DNA from 3 places in the Paenibacillus sp. EKM10P genome. Region 3 is predicted to be linked to each of the others. Evidence: riboswitches for the same ligand, from Rfam matches in the RefSeq annotation. Region 3 holds a riboswitch; each other region holds the start of a gene.
The links. Region 3 has a riboswitch for glycine ahead of HFE01_RS21595 (alanine/glycine:cation symporter family protein). Riboswitches for the same ligand answer to the same signal wherever they lie in the genome.
Positions count from the first base shown of each region.

Region 1: another riboswitch for glycine. It lies ahead of gcvT (glycine cleavage system aminomethyltransferase GcvT); the one in region 3 lies ahead of HFE01_RS21595 (alanine/glycine:cation symporter family protein).
Region 2: another riboswitch for glycine. It lies ahead of sdaAB (L-serine ammonia-lyase, iron-sulfur-dependent subunit beta); the one in region 3 lies ahead of HFE01_RS21595 (alanine/glycine:cation symporter family protein).

Region 1 is NZ_JAALET010000008.1:89,116-93,976, reverse strand. It holds gene HFE01_RS18200 (PTS mannitol transporter subunit IIBC) at 1-1,088, opposite strand, end outside; gene gcvH (glycine cleavage system protein GcvH) at 1,507-1,905, opposite strand; glycine riboswitch at 2,314-2,387, shown strand; glycine riboswitch at 2,401-2,497, shown strand; gene gcvT (glycine cleavage system aminomethyltransferase GcvT) at 2,577-3,677, shown strand; gene gcvPA (aminomethyl-transferring glycine dehydrogenase subunit GcvPA) at 3,801-4,861, shown strand, end outside.
Region 2 is NZ_JAALET010000017.1:13,963-18,823, forward strand. It holds gene HFE01_RS24025 (Ig-like domain-containing protein) at 1-1,217, shown strand, start outside; gene sdaAA (L-serine ammonia-lyase, iron-sulfur-dependent, subunit alpha) at 1,298-2,197, opposite strand; gene sdaAB (L-serine ammonia-lyase, iron-sulfur-dependent subunit beta) at 2,187-2,876, opposite strand; glycine riboswitch at 3,088-3,202, opposite strand; gene HFE01_RS24040 (DUF6359 domain-containing protein) at 3,417-4,861, shown strand, end outside.
Region 3 is NZ_JAALET010000012.1:76,566-81,426, forward strand. It holds gene HFE01_RS21595 (alanine/glycine:cation symporter family protein) at 1-1,266, opposite strand, end outside; glycine riboswitch at 1,424-1,518, opposite strand; glycine riboswitch at 1,530-1,614, opposite strand; gene HFE01_RS21600 (glycoside hydrolase family 1 protein) at 1,783-3,240, opposite strand; gene HFE01_RS21605 (LacI family DNA-binding transcriptional regulator) at 3,452-4,423, shown strand; gene licT (BglG family transcription antiterminator LicT) at 4,657-4,861, shown strand, end outside.

The sequences.
Region 1 (4,861 bases), on a different contig from region 3:
ATATCTTTCAGGCGGGATGCAGCTTCCTCCAGCCCCTCTTCCTTTTGCTTACCTGTCTTGAGCAATACTGCGGCAACAGCAAAGGATACGACTGCAGCAGCGATTACACCGCTCAGCATCGGCAAATACCCGCCTTTTGGTGTCATCAGGAAATAAGCAATGATACTGCCTGGTGAAGGAGCAGCAACCAGTCCGGCACCTGTCAACATAAAACAGAAGGTTCCCACAACGCCCCCTGCTATAGCAGCGAGAATTAGAATCGGCTTCATCAAAATGTAAGGGAAATAAATTTCATGAATCCCGCCGAAAAAATGAATGATAACTGCACCAGGAGCAGACGACTTCGCAGAGCCTTTACCGAACAGGCAATAGGCCAGCAAAATGCCGAGCCCCGGACCAGGATTGGATTCAAGCATGAACAAAACGGATTTTCCTGTTCTTGCAGCTTCCTCCAACGCAATCGGGCTCAATACTCCGTGATTCAATGCGTTGTTAAGAAATAATACTTTTCCGGGCTCAATAATGAGGTTGACAAGCGGCAAGAGCCCTGCATTTACGAGAAACTGTACCCCTGTCGACAATACTTGGCTGATGGTTTGAACGACCGGACCGATCGCTACATGCGCTAGCAGTGCTAGAATGGCACCGATAATCCCAGCCGAGAAATTATTGACCAGCATTTCAAAGCCTGATCTGACTTTGCCTTCAATGGCCTTATCGAACTTCTTCAATATCCATGCAGCCAGCGGACCAGCTACCATCGCACCCAGGAACATCGGGATATCGGCCCCCACAATGACACCCATCGTCATAATGGCACCGATCACACCTCCGCGCTGTCCGTGAATCATCGTGCCTCCTGTGTAACCGATCAGCAGCGGCAGCAAATAATTTTTCATCGGATCAACCAGTTGTGCAAAACCCTCGTTCGGGAACCACCCGGTCGGAATAAAGAGTGCTGTAATTAATCCCCACGCAATAAAGGCTCCCATATTCGGCATCACCATACCGCTGAGAAAACGGCCAAAACGTTGTACGGCGACACGAGCGCCACCGTTTGGACTGGACTTTGTGTCCACTGTGCTCATATTCATATCCTCCTTGTGAGTAAATAGCATCACTACCTTTTCTTAAAATTCATACTAAATGACAGCGCTATCTTCATCAACGAAATGAAAACGTACTTTCGTCATGAACGTTGATGACAACATTTAAATTTAAAATAACGTATTATACCTGCATAATTCTTCTTAATATGAACGATAACAATAGAAATTAGTCGAAAAAACAGTGCTGTAAATCTGCACCTTATGTAGAGGAGCTCACCTCTAAATCTAATAATCGACGTAATTACGCCTTCTAAAAGACAACAAAAAAATAGCCGCCATGTCAGATCATAGCGACTATTATATACACAAAACGAGCGGACTAACGATGCTTTTATTCAATTCAATATCCATATAAAAATTTAGAATAAAGCGCTAATATTCCATCTTATATTGCTCATTATTGTTCATCCGAAATCAACTGCTCGTACTGATCCGCAGACAGCAGCTTGCTCAGAGCTTCCTCGACATCATTGCCCATCTCTACTTCAATCATCCAACCCTTTTCATAGGGAGATTCATTCACCAGCTCAGGTGTGCTTTCCAGAGCTTCATTTACTTTCAATACGGTTCCCGCCACCGGAGCAAAAAGGTCGGATACGGTCTTCACCGATTCAATTGTACCAATCTCTGCCCCCTGTTCAATCGTTGCTCCCGCCCCAGGTAATTCCACAAAAACAATATCACCCAGTTGATGCTGTGCAAAGTCTGTAATGCCGATCCGCAACGTCCCGTCTGCTGTGCGCTGAACCCACTCATGTTCGTCTGTATACCAAAGTTCCCGTTTCACTTCACTCATCCTGCTTTCGCCTCACTTCCACATGAATAAAATGCTTTTAATCACCTGTATTAGACAGGTTAAGATTATGACAACATGAACACTCATGTCAATAATACTAACAAAAATACTTCATGTTATCTCATATAGCATAGAATATTAAAAAATGATAACTTGTAACAAACGCTTACATATCCTTATTTATACATTAAATGTTTTTTGGATTGTTTTATATGACATTTTTATTGACATTTTGAATGAATTTGCGTATTAATGGGTTATAGCAAATGCTTTTGGAAATACCCCGACAACTGCAAACGCGGATGAACGCGGAGGGAGAGACTACCCAAAAGATTCGCATAGCTGTTGTCGTTTCTGAGACAGTTGTGCACGCGAACTCGGATCAAGTTGTTACCTGCAAAACCGGGTAACCTACCGTTGATCCAAAAGGTAGCGCCGAAGGAGTAAACTTGCATTGCAGGTGAATCTCTCAGGCAAAAGGACCTCTGCCGGACGCATCTCTGGAGAGCATTCGCGATTAGAGCGGATCACCCAAGGGGAAACCTGGTTCACACCGGGGTAACTTTCTGGTATCAAGGACAGAGCTGAAAGAAGAGTATGGACTGCCGTCTATACGTTTCTTTCAGCCTGTCTTTTTTGTTTAGCCGATTACACTGGATAGGAGTGAAAAAATGTCTAATTTGCGAAGAACACCATTATTTTCGTCCTACGGGACGCAGCCCGGGGTTCGTTGTATTGACTTTGGCGGGTGGGAGCTTCCCGTTCAGTTTAGCGGCATCCAAAAAGAGCATGAGGCCGTCCGGCAACGCGCGGGTTTATTCGATGTCTCGCACATGGGCGAGTTTTTGGTTGAGGGCAAAGAAGCCGAGGCTTTTTTGCAATGGGTAACCACGAATGATGTCAGCCAGTTGGAACCGGGCCAGGCACAATATTCACTCCTGTGTTACCCCGATGGAGGCGTAGTGGATGACTTGCTTGTATACTGCAAAGGACCAGAGCGCTACATGCTCGTTGTGAATGCCTCCAACATCGACAAAGATTGGGATTGGCTCATGCGCCACGTACCTGCATCGGTTCATCTGGAGAATGTGTCTGATGCGATCGCATTGCTGGCATTACAAGGACCGGAAGCAGCACATATTGCCGCAGCCGTGACAGATGCAGATATTACGAATCTGGCATCTTTCCGATTCCATGAGAACGTGCAATTGTTCGGAGCAAAAGCACTCGTCTCCCGAACCGGATATACCGGGGAAGACGGTTTTGAATTTTATATACCTGCTGAGGAAGCACCCGCCGTGTGGAATGGTTTGCTTCGTTGCGGTGAATCGTATGGGCTAATTCCCGCTGGGCTTGGTGCTCGCGATACACTGCGGTTTGAGGCACGGCTGCCGCTGTACGGACAAGAGTTATCTGCCACCATTTCACCGCTTGAGGCTGGTTTAGGTTTCTTCGTCAAGCTGAATAAAGGAGATTTTATCGGCAGAGAAGCACTGCAACACCAGAAAGAACAAGGAATTCCTCGCAAGTTGATCGGGCTGGAAATGATTGACCGCGGTATCCCGCGCGCTCATTATCCAGTCTTCGCGGAAGGCCAACACATTGGTGAGGTCACAACGGGGACTCAATCGCCCACCTTGAAGCGTAATTTGGGGCTAGCCCTGGTGGACAGTCGTTTTAGCACCCTATCTACACCGTTAGAGGTCGAAATTCGAGGTAAACGCCTGCGTGCGGAAGTGGTCCCAGCCCCCTTTTATAAACGGTCACGCTGATCTTAATCCTCTTCACTCTAAAAAAGCGATCATGTCAGATACGAAATTCTGGATTTTCCAACTACGATTATGTATTAGCTAATTTACTATCTAAATTTTGCTTTTCGAAAGGAGCCAGAACTTATGAAGCAGCATCGCTATCTCCCCATGACCGAACAAGATCAAACCGAAATGCTGCGTGTGGTGGGCGTATCATCCATTGATGATTTATTCAGTGACATTCCAGAGGCAATTCGATACCAAGGGGAACTCCCTCTTTCCTCTCGGCTCGACGAAAGAGCCCTAACTCGCCACATGGCCGAGCTGGCCGGGCACAATGCCAATACAGATACACATGCCAGCTTTCTTGGTGCAGGTATTTATGATCATCATATTCCGTCCGTCATTCAGCACATCACCTCACGTTCCGAATTTTACACAGCCTACACCCCCTATCAGCCGGAAGTAAGCCAGGGCGAGCTGCAAGCCATTTTTGAATTTCAGTCGTATATTTGCGAATTGACAGGCATGGCAGTAGCTAATGCCAGTATGTACGATGGAGCGACAGCTCTGGCGGAAGCGGGCTCACTGGCCGCCGCAGCCACGCGCCGTAAACAGCTTATTGTATCAAGGTCTGTCCATCCAGAGGCACGCCAGGTATTGGCAGCCTATGCGCGCGGATTGGACTTGGACATCGTGGAGATCGGCTGTTCGGACGGCGTAACGGATGTCGATGCGCTTGCCGCGGCCGTATCGGAACAGACGGCGGCTGTCTTGATCCAAAGCCCCAACTTTTTTGGAGCCGTGGAAAATCTGAAGCCGATGGCTGACCTGATCCATGCACACAAGGGGCTAATGGTCGTCAGTGCCAACCCATTGGCACTTGGCTTGCTGGAGGCGCCCGGCAAGCAGGGCGCGGATATTGTTGTAGGAGACGCGCAGCCGCTTGGGATCTCGTCCTCCCTCGGCGGTCCGACCTGCGGTTACTTTGCCGTTTCTCAGGCACATATGCGTCGTATCCCTGGGCGTATCGTAGGCCAAACCACAGACCGTAACGGCAAACGCGGCTTCGTGCTGACCTTGCAAGCGCGGGAACAGCATATCCGCCGCGAAAAGGCCACGTCTAACATTTGCTCCAATCAAGCGTTGCTTGCATTATCTGCATCTGTGTACTTGTCCGTCATGGGGAGACAGGGCATCCAGGA
Region 2 (4,861 bases), on a different contig from region 3:
AGCTGAGCTTGAACGCCAAGGAATCCAAAAAGCTCAAGCTGACTGCAACGTACGTAACAGGTACGGAAGAAGATATCACAAGTAAGGCAGAGTGGAAATCCAGCAATGAAGATATCGCTTTTGTCAGCGCGGGGGAAGTCACAGGTTATAAAACAGGTGAGGCTACGATCACAGCTTCTTATGGCGGCAAAACAGCTACAGCTACAGTATCCGTAAATGTGCCTGGTGATCTGTCTTTGTCTTCCAAAACGGCAACGATTGATATTAATGAGGACTATACTGCAACTCTGACGGCTACTTATGCGGATGGACGCAAGGAAGACGTGACACAGGATGCGGAGTGGGCTTCAAGCGCGGAAGATATTGCTTCTGTGTCCAAAGGAACGATTACGGGTAAAGCAGCCGGTAAAGCGGTTATTACAGCGACCTATAACGGCAAAAAACTGACAATAAACGTACAAGTGGGCCTTGTGGACCGTCTGGAAACAGACTCGCGCGTGATTGCGCTTGGTGCTCAGGAAACAAAGCAGCTGAAAGTAACAGGCGTTAAGAGTGGTGGCACAAAAACAGACGTAACCAAGGACGCCACTTGGACTACTAGTAATGTAAAAGTAGTTGAAGTTAGCGAAGGTTTGATTAAAGCGAATGCAAGCGGTAAGGCAACGGTCACTGCTTCATATGGCAAGCAAACCATTACGTTTACGGTAGAAGTGGACGTAGCGCAAAAGATTGAAGCGGATGCCATTGCGTTATCACTAAAATCCGGGGATCAAAAAACGATTGCGATTGTAGTTAAATCCAGTGATGGCAAAGAAAAGGATGTTACAACCCAAGCTGAATGGAAAACGTCAAACTATAAGGTAGCCACCGTCAAAAAGGGTCAGGTTACCGCGGTCAGCTACGGTAAGGCTAACATTCAGGCGAAGTTTGGCGGTAAGGTGATCAGCGTACCTGTTGATGTTGATACGCTTAAATACCTGCAAACGGACGAAGTCGCCTTGACTTTGAAGGCAGGGCAGCTGGCCAAGGTTACGGCTACAGCCACGTATAAGGATGAGTCGGAGAAGGATGTTTCCAAACCTGCTGTCTGGTCCTCGTCCAGAATTATTGTTGCGACCGTCAAAGACGGCAACATTAAGGCACAGGGCAAGGGCAAAGCTGTAATTACAGTGAAATATGCAGGTAAAATGACGAAGGTACAGGTAACCGTTCAGTAATCTGTTAAAATGAAAAGAAAAAGAGCAAGCATACGTCTAGAGACGATATGCTTGCTCTTTTATTTTTTAAAGCTTAGAAGCTACGATTTATTCTTCTTGGTTGATGTGTTGCGTGTCAGTGATTCGGTCAAACGCTTGCCAGTGGGTGTCTGGGCCAAGCCGCCTTTGGCGGTCTCGCGGTGCTTCGACGGCATCGCGCTGCCGACTTCAAGCATTACGTCAATGACTTCGTCAGACGGAATGGCGCTGCGCACACCCGCCAAAGCCATATCCGCTGCGGCAAGTGCGGTCACGGCTCCCAGCCCGTTGCGCACGATGCACGGAATCTCGACGAGTCCGGCGACGGGGTCGCAAATCAGACCGAGCGTGTTCTTGAGCGCTAGGCCTACGGCGTGAACGGCCTGCTCAGGTGTGCCGCCGCGTAGCTCGACCATAGCTCCAGCGGCCATCCCGATGGCTGAGCCAATCTCAGCCTGACAGCCTCCCTCCGCGCCGGAAATGAAGGAATTGTTGGCGATGACGTAGCCAATGGCTCCGGCTGCGAACAAGCCGTGCACCATATGCTCATCATCCCAGCCGAACCGCTCCTGCGCACTAATGAACACACCGGGGATGACTCCACAAGAGCCAGCAGTGGGCGTAGCCACAATACGCCCCATGGACGCATTAACCTCCGACACGGAGAGCGCATAAGCCATGGCGAGTGCAGAGGCGTCGCCGGAGCAGGTTTCTCCTGCCCGCAGATACTCGGCCAGACGCTTGCCATCACCGCCCGTTAATCCACTGCGGGAAACGGTGTCTTGCGTCTGACCACGATGAACGGCCTCCTTCATGACTTCATAATAATCAGACATTTGGCGGAAGATTTCTTCTTCCGTTGTATTCGTCTCTTGTACCTGCTCTTGAATCATCAGGCGGCCAATCGTGGTGGATTCCTCCGCGCATATGGCGCTGATTTCATGCAGATGGCTAAATCGCATCAGATTCAGCTCCTTTTTTCAAATTAATCATTTTAATTTCGTACATATGTGGTAAGGATCGTAGTTTTGCGATCAGTTCAGCCGTAGGAGGACTGTCCGTTTCGATGGCGGTAAGTGCTTCTCCATCTCGGCCTTTGCGATCCACATGCATATAGGCAATGTTAATGTCGGCAGCGCCGAGTGCTGAAGTCACCGCACCTAATGTGCCGGGCTTATCCGAGTGAAGAAGCACCAACGTAGCCAGCTCCCCGGTCAGGTTGACTCGGAATTCGTTGAGCTGCTGGACATGGATGCTGCCGCCGCCGATGGAGGAGCCCAGCAGTGTGCGCTGATCCTCACCCTTCCACAGTTCAAAACGGACGGTATTTGGATGGGGCGCGGGTAGTCCGCTGACGGCAAACTCCACGGCCATTCCAGCCTGCGCCGCCCATTGCTCGGCATCTGGAATTCGGTGGTCGTCTGTATCGTAATTGAGCAGGCCTGCGATGAGTGCTAGGTCTGTACCGTGTCCTTTGTAGGTGTCGGCGAAGGAGCCGTACAGTGTCATGCGGGCACGGTCCGGCTGCATCCCGAGCCAGTGACGGGCAACGCGTGCAAGCCGCACCGCGCCTGCAGTGTGTGAACTGGAAGGTCCGGTCATGGCCGGACCGATAATGGAAAATACATCTTTGAAACGCATGGTGTGGCCCCCTGTATGTTCTAGTACCATAGTATATGGTATTTCCGCGTTTGTGCGCAGCTATGACGGTTCCTAATGCTGACGTACAATGTGAGCGCAAAAAAGGACAGGATAAGGAAGTTTCCCTTATCTCTGTCCTCGTTACCTGAGAGTTTCGTGCGGTGTCCTTACCGCCTTACCCCTTGGGTGGCTTGCGCTCTCTCCAGAGTTGCGTCAGATGACGATACATGGACCTGAGAGATTATCCGCCAGCCGGGTGCTGACGTCTTGCTCCTTCGGTGCCGCCAGCGTGTAAGCCCCTGGACAGACTCTCCCGTCATCTTCATTCGCGTATACCGTTCTACATATCTTTCTTAGCGTAATGTATGCCGTGCTCGGTGTCAATCGCAGGTTTCAATTTTTACATAAACAGGCGAGTTTCCGATAAAAAAGATTAAAATTTACATAATTATGGATGAAATCAGGAAGGAATTAGAAGATTGACAGCTAATCTGATAGAGGACAAGTACATTTATGGAATTATAGGAGGGATATTGACGTATGGTAAAAGGCTTGCGGTTCACAGGTTCACGCTTGAAAGGGGTGCTGCATCTAGCAGCGATCGTATCGCTGTTGATTGGGATCCTCGTTCCATTCGGTCAGGTCAAGGCAGAGGGAGCATTGACAGTAGACGAAGCACTTCAGCGCCAAGGCAGTGGAGGTACAGTGACGGTGGAAGGCTACATCGTCGGACATGCTACCGGATCGAAAACAGCTAATTTTTCTGCTCCGTTTGCGAATGATTTTAACGTACTGATTGCCGACCAGGCCAATGAACGTAGCACGTCTAATCTATTGGATGTGCAGCTGACATCTGCGTACAGAGGGCAATTTGGGTTAACAGGTCATCCTGAACTGGTCGGCAGCAAAATTCGTGTGACAGGTACGCTTGGTGCCTACAATAATTTTGGTGGAGTAAAAAGTCCAAGCGCTGTGGAACTGGTGAGTGGAAGCGAGCCGGGGGAACCAGGTGAACCTGGCGAACCTGAACCTGGCAACCCGGGTCAACCCGGTACTACACTGCCGGATGGAAAAGGCAAAAAGGTGCTGTTCGATAATACGCACGCACAGACGGCTGGTGCAGCAGATTGGGTCATTGAAGGCGCCTTCTCCGACTTTGCCAATGGATTACGTAATGTAGGCTTTACTGTGAATCAATTGAACCGCCCTATTCCTTTTACTTATGGAGAACAGGCCATAACCTATGATAAGCTGCGCCAATATGATGTGTTCATCATCGGTGAAGCGAATGTGGCCTTTAAGGCATCCGAGCAGGCTGCCCTGCTGCAATATGTGAATAACGGGGGAAGTGTCTTCTTCATCTCCGACCATTATAATGCCGACCGTAACAAAAACCGTTGGGATTCCTCCGAGGTTATGAATGGCTACCGTCGTGGAGCCTATACTAATCCGGCCAAAGGCATGACTGCAGAAGAAGCTGCATCACCGGCGATGCAAGGATTAACAAGCTCCGATTGGCTGGCGACCAACTTTGGTGTTCGTTTCCGTTACAATGCGCTTGGCGATGTAAATGCTACGGACATCGTAGCCGCAGATCAATCCTTCGGCATTACCAAGGGTGTACGCTCGATTGCCATGCATGCGGGATCTACGCTGGCTATTATTGATCCTACCAAAGCCAAAGGAATTGCCTATATCCCGACAGGTACAAAAAAATGGGGCAATGCAGTAGACCAAGGAGTCTATAACGGCGGAGGCCGTGCGGAAGGTCCTTATGCTGCGATCTCCAAGGTGGGTCAAGGCAAGGCAGCATTTATCGGTGATTCTTCCCCTGTAGAAGATGCTACTCCGAAATATGCGCGTGAGGAAAACGGACAGTCGAAAAAGACATATGATGGTTTTAAGGAAGTAGACGATGCCACCTTCCTAGTGCAAACGGTTCAATGGCTTGCGTGGAAGCAGGACTACACGAAATTATCCGATGT
Region 3 (4,861 bases):
CAGGTTCGGAAAAGCCATCATGGCGTTAAAAATATCTGCCAGCAGCCAAATCGCATCCAGTTTAATGAACGCGCCCCCGCCAACCAGTACAATGAACAAATAACGATAAGGCTTGATCCACTTAACCCCAAGCAAGTATTCAACACAGCGTTCCCCGTAATAGTTCCAGCCGAGCATGGTGGTGAATGCGAACATAATCAGGATGATGGTGAGCAGCTCTGCTCCCAGCGGAAATGCACTGGAAAAGGCTTGCTGAGTCATCAAGCCTGCATCGGTAGGCCCGCTCCACACCCCGCTAACCAGTAACGTCAACCCGGTCATCACACAAATAACCATCGTATCAATAAATACGCCTGTCATGGAAATCAGCCCTTGTTCCGCAGGCCATTTGGTTTTGGCAGCTGCGGCTGCAATCGGTGCGCTCCCCAATCCAGCTTCGTTGGCAAAAATACCTCTGGCTACCCCACTGCGCATGGCCAGCATAATCGTAGCTCCTGCAAATCCGCCGGTTGCCGATGTAGTTGAAAATGCCGAATGAAGCACAAGCGCAATTGCGGCAGGAAGTTGGTCAGCAAATCGAATCAGTACAATGATACAAATTAATACATACAGGCCTGTTTTAAAAGGAACGACCTTCGTCGATACCTTGGCAATGCTTTTGAGTCCACCAATGGTCACAAGACCTGTAAGGACAGCAATTGTCAGCGCCGTTACAATCGGCGGAACGCCAAAACTGTTTTCAGTCGAAGATACAATCGCCTTGACCTGAGGGAATGTTCCAATTCCGAACAACGCTACCAGCATCCCTGAAAAAGCAAACAGCATCGCCAACGGTTTAAAACGGCGTCCCAGGCCTTTTTCAATATAATACATCGGGCCGCCGGAAAATTGTCCATTCCGATCCTTCACCCGGTATTTTACCGCAAGTACACCTTCCGCATATTTCGTCGCCATCCCAAAGAAGGCTGCAACGACCATCCAGAACAAGGCACCCGGCCCGCCCAGCTTAATGGCCGTCGCTACACCGACAATACTTCCTGTACCGACGGTAGCCGCCAATGCTGTACTCAAAGCCGCAAAACTACTTACATCCCCGCTACCTTCATTCGGGGCCTTACCGATGAGCTTGATCGCCAGGGGCAGGCGGAATACCTGCAACATTTTTAGACGTATGGTCAGCCATAACCCCGTTCCCATAACAAGGATGATGAGAGGCGCCCCCCATATCCAACTACTAATCGTTTCTAACACATGTACCAAATTCATTTCAACCCGCTCCTCCAGCATAGTAGAAAACAAAAAAGAGTCAAATCTGTTGATTCGACTCCTGGAGAGGTTAAAGGCACGAAAAAATACAACCATCTTGTGCAGGATTTCACCTCTAAAAGCTTATAAAAGCCTAGGGCTATCCCTGTCACAGGTTATTCGCGTCTCTGTCCTTTTGCCTGAGAGTTTAAGCAGATGTGATCTGCGGTGCACCTTCGGCGCCCAATTAAGGGTCTCTCCAGAGTTCTGTCCGTTTACGGTCCCTGCTCGTTGCTGTAAATCAGCCTAAGCACCTGAGAGTTTTGCCCCTTCGGTTGGAACTTTCATTCCATCTCCCGCAAACATCAACCAGACATATGAAATTTTTATTCATTATACAGAAAAATTTCAGCTTATTACAAGTGAAAAATTTGTGAAGCCCTCTGAAAGAATCAATAGAGTGTCTATACAAAAAGCGGGTACAGCAGATTGCATCCTGAGGATTTTCTCTGCTGTACCCGCCAAAACGATATGGAATTACAATTCTTCACCGTTGGTTGCTATCACATTTTTATACCAGTTAAATGAGTCCTTTTTGGAGCGTTGAAGCGTTCCGTTACCGTCATCATCCAGATCAACGTAAATAAATCCGTAGCGCTTGGACATTTCGGACGTAGACATGCTCACAAGGTCGATAGGTCCCCAGCTGGTGTAACCAATCAGATCAACACCGTCAGCAATCGCTTCCTTCATTTGGGCAATATGCTGACGCAAGTAATCAATGCGATACGTGTCATGCACAGAGCCGTCTTCTTCTACCTTATCATACGCACCCAGGCCATTTTCCACGATGAACAGTGGCTTTTGATAGCGATCATAAAACGTATTCAGTGTAACACGCAAACCGATCGGATCGATCTGCCATCCCCAGTCGGAAGACTGCAGATACGGATTTTTCACACCGCCTATCAGGTTCCCTGCTGCCTTTTCGCCTTCTGGCCCTGCCGATACGGTCAAGGTCATATAGTAACTAAATGAGATAAAATCGACCGTGTTATTTTTCAAAATTTCGGCATCGCCGGGTTCTGTCTGGATCACAATATTATTTTCTTCAAAATAGCGGTTCATATAGTTGGGATATTCCCCACGAGCATGCACATCCGTAAAGAACAGGTTCATTTGATTTTCATGCTGTGCTTTCAGGATATCTTCTGGGTTACACGTATGTGGGTAGCTTTCAATGCGGGCCAGCATACAGCCGATCTGAGCACCCGGAATGATCTCATGTCCCCGTTTGGTCGCCAATGCACTTGCTACAAATTGATGGTGCAATGCTTGATATATCGCTTGTTGCTTGTTTTCTACACGGTCAATAACCACACCTCCGCCTGTAAACGGGCTCATAGTCATGACATTAATTTCGTTAAAGGGCAGCCAGTATTTTACTTTATCCTTATAGCGTGTAAATACCGTTTCGGCATATTTTACGTAATGATCCACGACTTCGCGTCCCAACCAGCCATTATACTTCTGTGTCAGACCTAGCGGTGTTTCATAATGCGACAGTGTTACCAAAGGCTCAATACCATACTTGCGCAGCTCATCGAATACATTGTCGTAGAATTGCAATCCCGCTTCATTCGGCTCGGCATCATATCCATTCGGGAAAATCCGCGACCAGTGGATGGACATCCGGAATACTTTAAAGCCCATTTCTGCAAACAAGGCAATATCTTCTTTGTAGTGGTGGTAAAAGTCCACACCTTCACGCTTTGGAAAACGGGCGTTTACCTTCCCTGCCAAGATGTCCTCCAGTCGTTCGGACGAAATTTCTATAGCATGATCGTTCTTACGTTCTGATTTAGGTACATAGGCTATCATGTCTGCGCTGGACAGACCTTTTCCATCTACGTCAAAAGCACCTTCCAATTGGTTGGCTGCAGTTGCCCCGCCCCAGAGGAAGTTTTTCGGGAATCCTTTTAGCGTCTTCGTCATGGTATGAAAACCTCTTTCCTTAATTTAATGTTTTCACTTTAGTCAGTAACCCGTCAGGTGCTGCAATGCGAATCCATAACTAACGGTAACCGTTCTCCTTTGAAATGCATCGACAGATGCTTTAAAATAGACGTAATGCCCTCATAAAGCATCCTAATTGTTGTAACGCGTTTCATGTCAAGTATTTTTTTCTCAGGTGAGGAGAAGCATCATGTCGAATCTTGATCAAATTGCAAAACTGGCGGGCTTTTCCAAAGCTACGGTTTCCAGAGTGTTAAATCAGTCCCCCCATGTAAGTCACGAAACCAGAGCTAAAATTTTAAAAATCATGCAGGAATTAGATTATGTTCCTAATCGGAATGCGATCTCTCTATCCAAGGGTCAGACGCTTCAGATTGGTATCATCACTTCAACTATCAATGAAATTGTGCTGGCATTTCTGGACAGCTTTGTGGAAATCGCAGGCCAATATGAATTCCAAACCATTATTTATACTTCGGGAGAAGACAAAAAGAAAGAGCTTCAAGCTTTCGAGGATTTAAAAAGAAAAAGAGTCGATGCGCTGGTCATCATTTCCTGCGTGAATGACACTGATTTTTTGAGTACCTATTGTAAATATGGACCGATCGTGGCATGGCAACGTATGGAGCATACCGATATTCGCTCCGTCGCTATGGATCAATATGAAGGATACATGTTAGCATTAAAACATTTGATACAAAAAGGCTATACACGTATAGCCAATGCTTTTGGTCGTCCAAGCAGCATCAATACTCACAGCAGACAACGAGCCTATGAGCAGATCATGAGTGAACACAATCTGCCGGTGCTGCCACACTGGAACTATTCTTCTATTTATAACATTCGTGATGGCGAACAGGTCGTGCGCAATTTGTTACAGCATCGTGAGGAATTTCCAGAGGCTATCTTGTGTGCTAACGATTATGTAGCAGTGGGCATTCTCTGCGAAGCGCGCAGACAATTGCTGAGGGTACCGGAAGATCTGGCGATTGTTGGGTTTGATAACACGGAGCTGGCGCACACCATGGGGATTACAACGGTTCAAAATCCCATTATGGCTCAGGCGGAAAATGCCTTTTTCATGCTTTCCCCTCAGCTGATTGGACGCCAAATGGAGCTTCATTCGCTAGAATACAGTCTCATTGAGCGTACGACCACTTAAGGGCACAATTGACTTGCAAATTAGGCAAATGGGCCTTGATATGAAATATTTTTTGTCGAAAGAGAATAAAATATGTTGAAATCGCTTTTTTTTGTGCTACAATAGCACTATATCGAAGGATTGTGACCGGTGATGCGGGCAATGCCTGAGTTCAATTGAGTGCTATTGCTAACAATAGTGTTGAATTGTGCTTGGGCATTTTTTATTGGTAAAGGATGGGAGGGGGAACTTCAATGATTATTGAGAAGGTGCTCAATAACAACGTCCTGTTGACTAAAAACGATAAAGGCAAAGAGGTCATCGTCATGGGAAGAGGTATTTCCTTCAAAAAGGTGGCTGGGGACCAAGTCGATGATCATAAAATAGATAAGATTTTCATGTTAAATGAAAACGAGTTCACGGCCAGACTAACTGAGCTGCTAAACGATATTCCTGTGT